DNA from 3 places in the Delftia sp. 11MD genome. Region 1 is predicted to be linked to each of the others. Evidence: predicted binding sites of a transcription regulator. Region 1 holds the regulator's gene; each other region holds the start of a gene.

Evidence for each region. The regulator LexA, encoded in region 1, represses DNA repair genes until DNA is damaged. The targets are predictions, from matches to a motif close to ACTGTATNNNNATACAGT.
Region 2: ACRSCF_RS07890 (DNA topoisomerase IV subunit B) is a predicted target of LexA. The motif match lies at 1,303-1,320, and genes of this name have one in related genera.
Region 3: ACRSCF_RS09130 (putative DNA modification/repair radical SAM protein) is a predicted target of LexA. The motif match lies at 940-957, and genes of this name have one in related genera.

What each region holds. Positions count from the first base shown of each region.
Region 1 covers NZ_CP194333.1:3,456,126-3,458,389, reverse strand. Annotated here, with positions in the region: gene ACRSCF_RS15670 (hypothetical protein) at 1-368, opposite strand, end outside; gene lexA (transcriptional repressor LexA) at 531-1,205, opposite strand; gene ACRSCF_RS15660 (asparaginase) at 1,304-2,264, shown strand, end outside.
Region 2 covers NZ_CP194333.1:1,745,351-1,747,614, reverse strand. Annotated here, with positions in the region: gene ACRSCF_RS07890 (DNA topoisomerase IV subunit B) at 1-1,269, opposite strand, end outside; gene ACRSCF_RS07885 (MFS transporter) at 1,440-2,264, shown strand, end outside.
Region 3 covers NZ_CP194333.1:2,035,867-2,038,130, forward strand. Annotated here, with positions in the region: gene ACRSCF_RS09130 (putative DNA modification/repair radical SAM protein) at 1-938, opposite strand, end outside; gene ACRSCF_RS09135 (SWIM zinc finger family protein) at 1,420-2,264, shown strand, end outside.

The DNA of each region.
Region 1 (2,264 bases):
AGGGCGGCACAGACATCGGCCATGCGGCCCGAGATGAACAGGCATTCGGGCTGCTCCTGCGGCGAGCGCTGGATGATGCGCAGACCCGAAGGCAGGGCCTGATCTGCCGGAAGGGAGGGCAGTTCGGGTTGCAGGGGCAGCAGCAGCTGCGCATCCCTGTGTTCTGGTAGCCGTGCTGACTTGCTGCGCCGCTGCTGGCTGCGGCGGCGGGCCTTGCTGAAGGACAGGATGGTCGCCTGCTCGGATTGCACAGGCGATTCGGGCTGGATGGTGCGCATGGCGGGCTCCATGGCGGCGGCGGGCAGGCGAATGCCCTGTGCCAGGCGCAGGAAGGACAGAGAAGACAGTGTTGGCAGAGCGAATCCCATGTGACGACTCCTGTTGGCGTATTTCAAAGAGGCATGGACACAGGCAGGATTGCGGTTTGCGGGCAAAGCTCCGCCCAGGGCGAAGCTGCAAGGCTTCGCGCCTACCACCTGGGCGGTGCATGAAGTAGGGGGTGGCAACCCGTGCAGGGCTGCCTGTCCGGTTTACATGGACATGCTGTTGCGGATCAGCCCCACGGCCAGGCCTTCAATGGCAAAGGCCTCTTCGGGAGCGACGCGGATCACCGGGTAATCGGGGTTTTCCGGCAGGAGCTCCACGCCCTGCGTGGTGCGGCGCAGGCGCTTGACGGTGACTTCATCTCCCAGGCGTGCCACGACGATCTGCCCGTTGCGGGCTTCATGCGCGGACTGCACGGCCAGCAGATCGCCGTCCATGATGCCCGCGTCGCGCATGGACATGCCGCGCACGCGCAGCAGATAGTCCGGGCGGACCTGGAACAGGCTGGGTTCGACGGAATAGGTCTGGTCGATATGTTCCTGGGCGAGAATGGGCGAGCCCGCCGCAACGCGGCCCACCAGCGGCAGCATCAGCGGCGCCAGGGCCGACAGCGGCAGCCCGAAGCTGGTGCCGCGTGCGGCATTGATGTTGCGCACGGTGTCGGTACGCAGGCGAATGCCGCGGGAGGTGCCGCTGACCAGTTCGATCACGCCTTTGCGGGCCAGGGCCTGCAGATGTTCCTCTGCTGCGTTGGCGGACTTGAAGCCCAGCGTGTTGGCGATTTCCGCGCGGGTGGGGGGCGCGCCCGTGCGGGAGATGGCGGCCTGGATCAGGTCCAGGATCTGTTGCTGGCGGGCGGTGAGCTTGGGATGGTCGAGCATGGCGTGCGTCCGGTCCTTGAATTCAGATGGCAGGCAGAGAAGTCATCTGATGATTTATACAGTATCTGTATTTTTAACCAGTTTTCCAAGAGGTGCAAGTGGGGCAGTCAAAGTTGGTGATTCTTGGCACGGGCGGCACCATCGCCGGCCGGGCGGATTCGCAGTCGCAGGCAGTGGGATACAAGGCCGGACAGATCACGGTGCAGTCGCTGCTCGATGCCGTGCCGGATCTGGAGCAGCAGGCGCTGGGGCCTGTGCAGACGCAGCAGATCGCGCAGGTGGACAGCAAGGATATGGACTGGCCCGTGTGGCGCGCGTTGCTGCGTGCCTGCACGCAGGCGCTGGAGGATGCGGATACACGCGCCGTGGTGATCACGCATGGAACGGACACGCTGGAAGAGACGGCCTGGCTGCTGCACAGCCTGCTGCCTGCCACCAAGCCCATCGTGCTCACTTGCGCCATGCGCCCGGCCACGGCCCTGCTGGCCGACGGACCGCAGAATCTGCGCGATGCCGTGACCGTGGCCGCCAGCGGCGGGCGCAGCGGTGTGTGGGTGGTGGCCGGCGGCGAAGTGCATGCGGCGGCCCAGGTGCAAAAAGTCCACCCTTACCGACTGCAGGCCATGCGCTCCATGGAAGGTGGCCCGCAGGCCGTGGTGGAGGAAGGACGCGTGCGCTGGCTGGTGCCTGATGCGCCGGTCACGCCAGTCGCCCCCGTTGCGCGGATGGTGACTTCCGCTCCCGCTCTGTCTGACCTGCTGGCGCTGGATGAGCTGCCCTGGGTCGAGGTGGTGTTCAGCGGTGCTCTGGCGCGTGCCTGCGGCGTGGATGCGCTGGTGGCCGCAGGCGTGCGCGGCATCGTGGTGGCCGGCACGGGCAATGCGACCGTTCACGAAAGCATGGAAGCGGCCTTGCTGCGTGCGCGCGACAAAGGCGTCTGGATCTGGCGGGGCACGCGCTGCGCCGAAGGCCTGCCCGTTGCCTCGGGGCTTGGCACGGACCCCGCAGAGGCCGATCTGGTCCAACTGCCCGTGGCCAAGGCGCGGATTGCCATGATGC
Region 2 (2,264 bases), 1.7 Mb from region 1:
GCTTTCGCAATCGGTGAGCTTGCCGGGCAGCACGGCCACGCCCGAGCCCTTGCGCTTTTCGACCTTCTGGCCCGCCTTCTGGCGGGTCTGGGCGGCCTTGATGGCGATCTCGGCCAGCTTGCGGCCCCATTCCACATGCTCGTTGAGCCACAGCTCCAGCGCAGGGCGAACGTAGCCGCTGACCAGGCGCACGGCATCGCGCGAGTTCAGGCGCTCCTTGATCTGGCCCTGGAACTGCGGGTCCAGCACCTTGGCATTGAGCACGTAGCTGGCGCGCGCGAAGACGTCGTCAGGCATGAGCTTGACGCCCTTGGGCAGCAGCGAATGCATCTCGATGAAGGCCTTGACCGCCTGGAACAGGCCGTCGCGCAGGCCGCTGTCGTGCGTGCCGCCGGCCGTGGTGGGGATCAGGTTGACATAGCTTTCGCGCAGCGGCGCGCCATCCTCGGTGAAGGCCACGCACCAGGCGGCGCCCTCGCCTTCGGCAAAGCTGTCGTGGTTGCGGTCGGCAAAGCCCTCGCCTTCGAACAGGGGGATGACGGCCTCGCCATGCAGGCTTTGCTGCAGATAGTCGCGCAGGCCGCCCTTGAACTGCCAGGTCTGGGTGTCGCGCGTCTTCTCGTTGACCAGGGTCACCGACACGCCGGGCATGAGCACGGCCTTGCTGCGCAGCAGATGCATCAGCTCGCCCATGGGCAGCTGGGAGGATTCGAAGTAGCGGGCATCGGGCCACACGCGCACGGTCGTGCCCTGCTTGCGTTCGCCCGCGGCCAGCGGCCGCGATTGCAGGGGCTCGACCACGTCGCCGCCCGAGAAGGCGATGGTGGCCACCTTGCCCTCGCGGTGGATGCAGGCCTCAAGGCGCGTGGCCAGCGCATTCGTGACCGAGACGCCCACGCCATGCAGGCCGCCCGAGAAGCTGTAGGCGCCGCCCTTGCCCTTGTCGAACTTGCCGCCCGCATGCAGGCGGGTGAAGACCAGCTCCACCACGGGCGCCTTTTCCTCGGGGTGCATGCCGAAGGGGATGCCCCGGCCGTCGTCCTCGACGCTGTAGGAGCCGTCGGAATGCAGGGTGAAGCGGATTTTCTTGCCGAAGCCGGCCAGCGCCTCGTCGGCCGCGTTGTCGATCACCTCCTGCAGCACATGCAGGGGGTTGTCGGTGCGTGTGTACATGCCGGGACGCTGCTTGACGGGCTCCAGGCCCTTGAGCACGCGTATCGAGCCTTCGGAGTATTCGCTGGCGGAAGTGGGAGATGGTTTGACTGCCATGGGGGCGGATTGTAGTGCGCAGCCCGGCTCAGTGCTGGATACATTCACAGTCATTGACATTGACTATCCCGAAAAGGCCAGTGCCGCCAAGGGCTACGAAGTGCCGCGCTGGCGCATGGGCGACCCATGCGTCGCAGCGCAAAACCCGGAGTTTCGCTAAAGTTTGCCGCATGCACAAAAACAACCAACCCATGTCCATGGTGCAGATACTGCTGTGCGGGGGCGCAGTCGTGACGCTGTCCATGGGAATCCGGCACGGCTTCGGCCTGTGGCTGCAGCCTATCACCCAGGAGATGGGCTGGACGCGCGAGTCCTTCGCGCTGGCCATTGCCATCCAGAACCTGTCCTGGGGCGTGCTCGGCATCTTCGGCGGCATGCTGGCCGACCGCTTCGGCGCCTTCCGCGTGCTCCTGGTGGGCGCGCTGCTGTATGCGCTGGGCCTGGCCGGCATGGCCATGGCGCCCACGACAACCTGGTTCGCCCTGACGGCCGGCGTGGTGATAGGCGCAGCCCAGGCCGGCACCACCTATGCCGTGATCTACGGCGTGCTGGGCCGCCAGATTCCCGTGGCGCGGCGCAGCTGGGCCATGGGCGTGACGGCGGCGGCGGGCTCCTTCGGCCAGTTCTTCATGGTGCCCGTGGAAGGCAGCCTGATCTCGAACTTCGGCTGGTCCAACGCCCTGCTGCTGCTGTCGCTGTGTGCCCTGATGATCATTCCGCTGGCCTTCGGCCTGCGCGAGCCGGGCTTCACGGCCGGCAATACCCGGCCCGTGCGCGACCAGAGCGCAGCCCAGGCCGTGGCCGAGGCCCTGCGCACACCCAGCTTCGTGCTGCTGACGGCTGGCTACTTCGTCTGCGGCTTCCAGGTGATGTTCATCGGCGTGCACATGCCCAGCTACCTCAAGGACTACGGCCTGGCACCGCAGGTGGCCAGCATCTCGCTGGCGCTGGTGGGGCTGTTCAACATCGTCGGCACCTATGTGGCCGGCAACCTG
Region 3 (2,264 bases), 1.4 Mb from region 1:
GCCGCCGCGATCTCGCCCGCCCCGTAGCCGTAAAAGCGCATGAGCCAGTCGGCCTGGTAGAGCCGGTGCTCGCGCATGAGGGGCGGCGCCTGCGGCGGCAGGTCGCGCGAGGCATCGGGAATGGGGCTGAAGGCCGAGTAGTACACGCGGCGCAGGCCGTAGCCCGCATACAGCGTATGGCTGGACTCGAGGATGTCGGCATCGGTTGCGCGGTCGGCGCCCACGATCATCTGCGTGCTCTGCCCGCCCGGCGCGAAGCGCGGCACGGCGGCGCGCTGCGCGGGCGCGCCGGGCAGGGACTGCGCCTGGCGCTGCTCGCGCGTGGCCGCGCGCCAGGCCTGCACATGCCGGTCCACGCCCTGCATGGCCTGGCGTATGCGCCGGCCGTCCTTTTCGGGCGCGAACTGCGCCAGGCCGCTGGCCGTGGGCAGTTCCACATTGATGCTCAGGCGGTCGGCATGGCGGCCTGCCTGGGCCAGCAATTCGGGGGCGGCATCCGGGATGGTCTTGAGGTGGATGTAGCCGCGAAAGTCATGCTCCTCGCGCAGGCGGCGGGCCACTTCCACCAGCTGCTCCATGGTGTAGTCGCTGGAGCGGATGATGCCGCTGGACAGGAACAGCCCCTCGATGCAGTTGCGCCGGTAGAAGTCCAGCGTCAGCTGCACCACCTCGGCCACCGTGAAGCGGGCGCGCTGCACGTTGGAGCTCTTGCGGTTGATGCAGTAGCGGCAGTCGAAGATGCAGACATTGGTCAGCAGGATCTTGAGCAGCGAGATGCAGCGCCCGTCGGGCGCATAGCTGTGGCAGATGCCCATGCCGGTGACCGAGCCCATGCCCTTGCCGTCCAGCGAGTCGCGCCCCTGCGATCCGCTGGAGGCGCAGCTGGCGTCGTACTTGGCGGCGTCGGCGAGGATGAAAAGTTTGCGTTGCAGCTCCATGGCTGTATGAATATACAGTATATTTGCCTGGCACATCCGGTTTTTCGAGAGCCCATCCCCCAGCCAGGGTCTGGTCCGGCCTTGCCTGGTTCCGGTTTGAACGCACTGTCGGGCTATCGCAATGGCCGGCGGATTGCAATGGTTGCCAGTGCAATGGAATGAAACCGTTTTCAGTGCGGAATGAGTGCTTGCTTTCAATGGGTGGCGATGTGCATCGCAGGAAATGGTGAATGCGTGTTTCCTGCGTCTTTTTGCAATGTCTGAAGGCTGGTACGGCTTGGTGCCATCAATGCATGCGCTGATATAGCGCAGCTGGCTGCGCGCCATGGGGTTCCCGGTTCATGGGAGAGAGGTTTGACGTTGTTGTGATTTGTTTCAAATTGCCGATAACTATTGCTGATAGGCTTTCGGGCTTGCCGGGCGCGGTCGTTTCTTCATTCAATGCGCCTGGCGATGACAAACACTTGGAGAGGGAGCTTCGGTGTCGCGTGTATTAGGAACAGAGAGCGAAGTGCTGGCGCTATCGCCGGACGCTTCCTCCAGCAAGGCCGCCAAGGGGCTGCAATCGCCCGCCAAATGGCCCACCATGGGTGCCAACGATGTGGCGGTGTGGGGCGAGTGCCAGGGCAGCGGCAGCAAGCCCTACCAGACCCAGGTGGACCTGTCGGGCCCCTCCTTCAAATGCTCTTGCCCCAGCCGCAAGTTCCCCTGCAAGCATGGGCTGGCGCTGATGCTGATGCGTGCGGGCGGCCAGGTCACCGAGGGCGGCGATCCACCGGCCTGGGTGCAGACCTGGCTGGACAGCCGCCAGGAAAAGGCCGAGAAGAAGGAGGCCAAGGCTGCCGCCGCGGCGGCCGAGCCGCCACCCGATCCCGAGGTTGCGGCCAGGCAGCAGGCCAGGCGCGAAGACAAGCGCTGGGACAAGGTCGAGGCGGGCCTGCAGGAACTGTCGCTGTGGATGCAGGACATGGTGCGCGCGGGCCTGGCCAACCAGGCCGGCGACTCCCAGATGCGCCAGCGCTGGAACACCATGGCCGCGCGCATGGTAGATGCGCAGGCCACGGGCATGGCGGCACGCATCAAGGACTGCCGGGATCTGGTGGACAGCCACCGCGACTGGCCACGCGACATGCTGGTGCAGTTGGGCCACTGGCAGCTGATCATCGACGCCGTGCGCCGCCGTGAATCGCTCAGCCCCGAGGTCAAGGCCGACGTGATGGCCGCGCTGGGCTGGCCCATGGACAAGGCCGAAGTGCAGGCCCGCGGCCAACTGGTCGAGGACGAATGGCTGGTGGCCGGCCTGCGCATGATCGAGCGCGAAGGCCG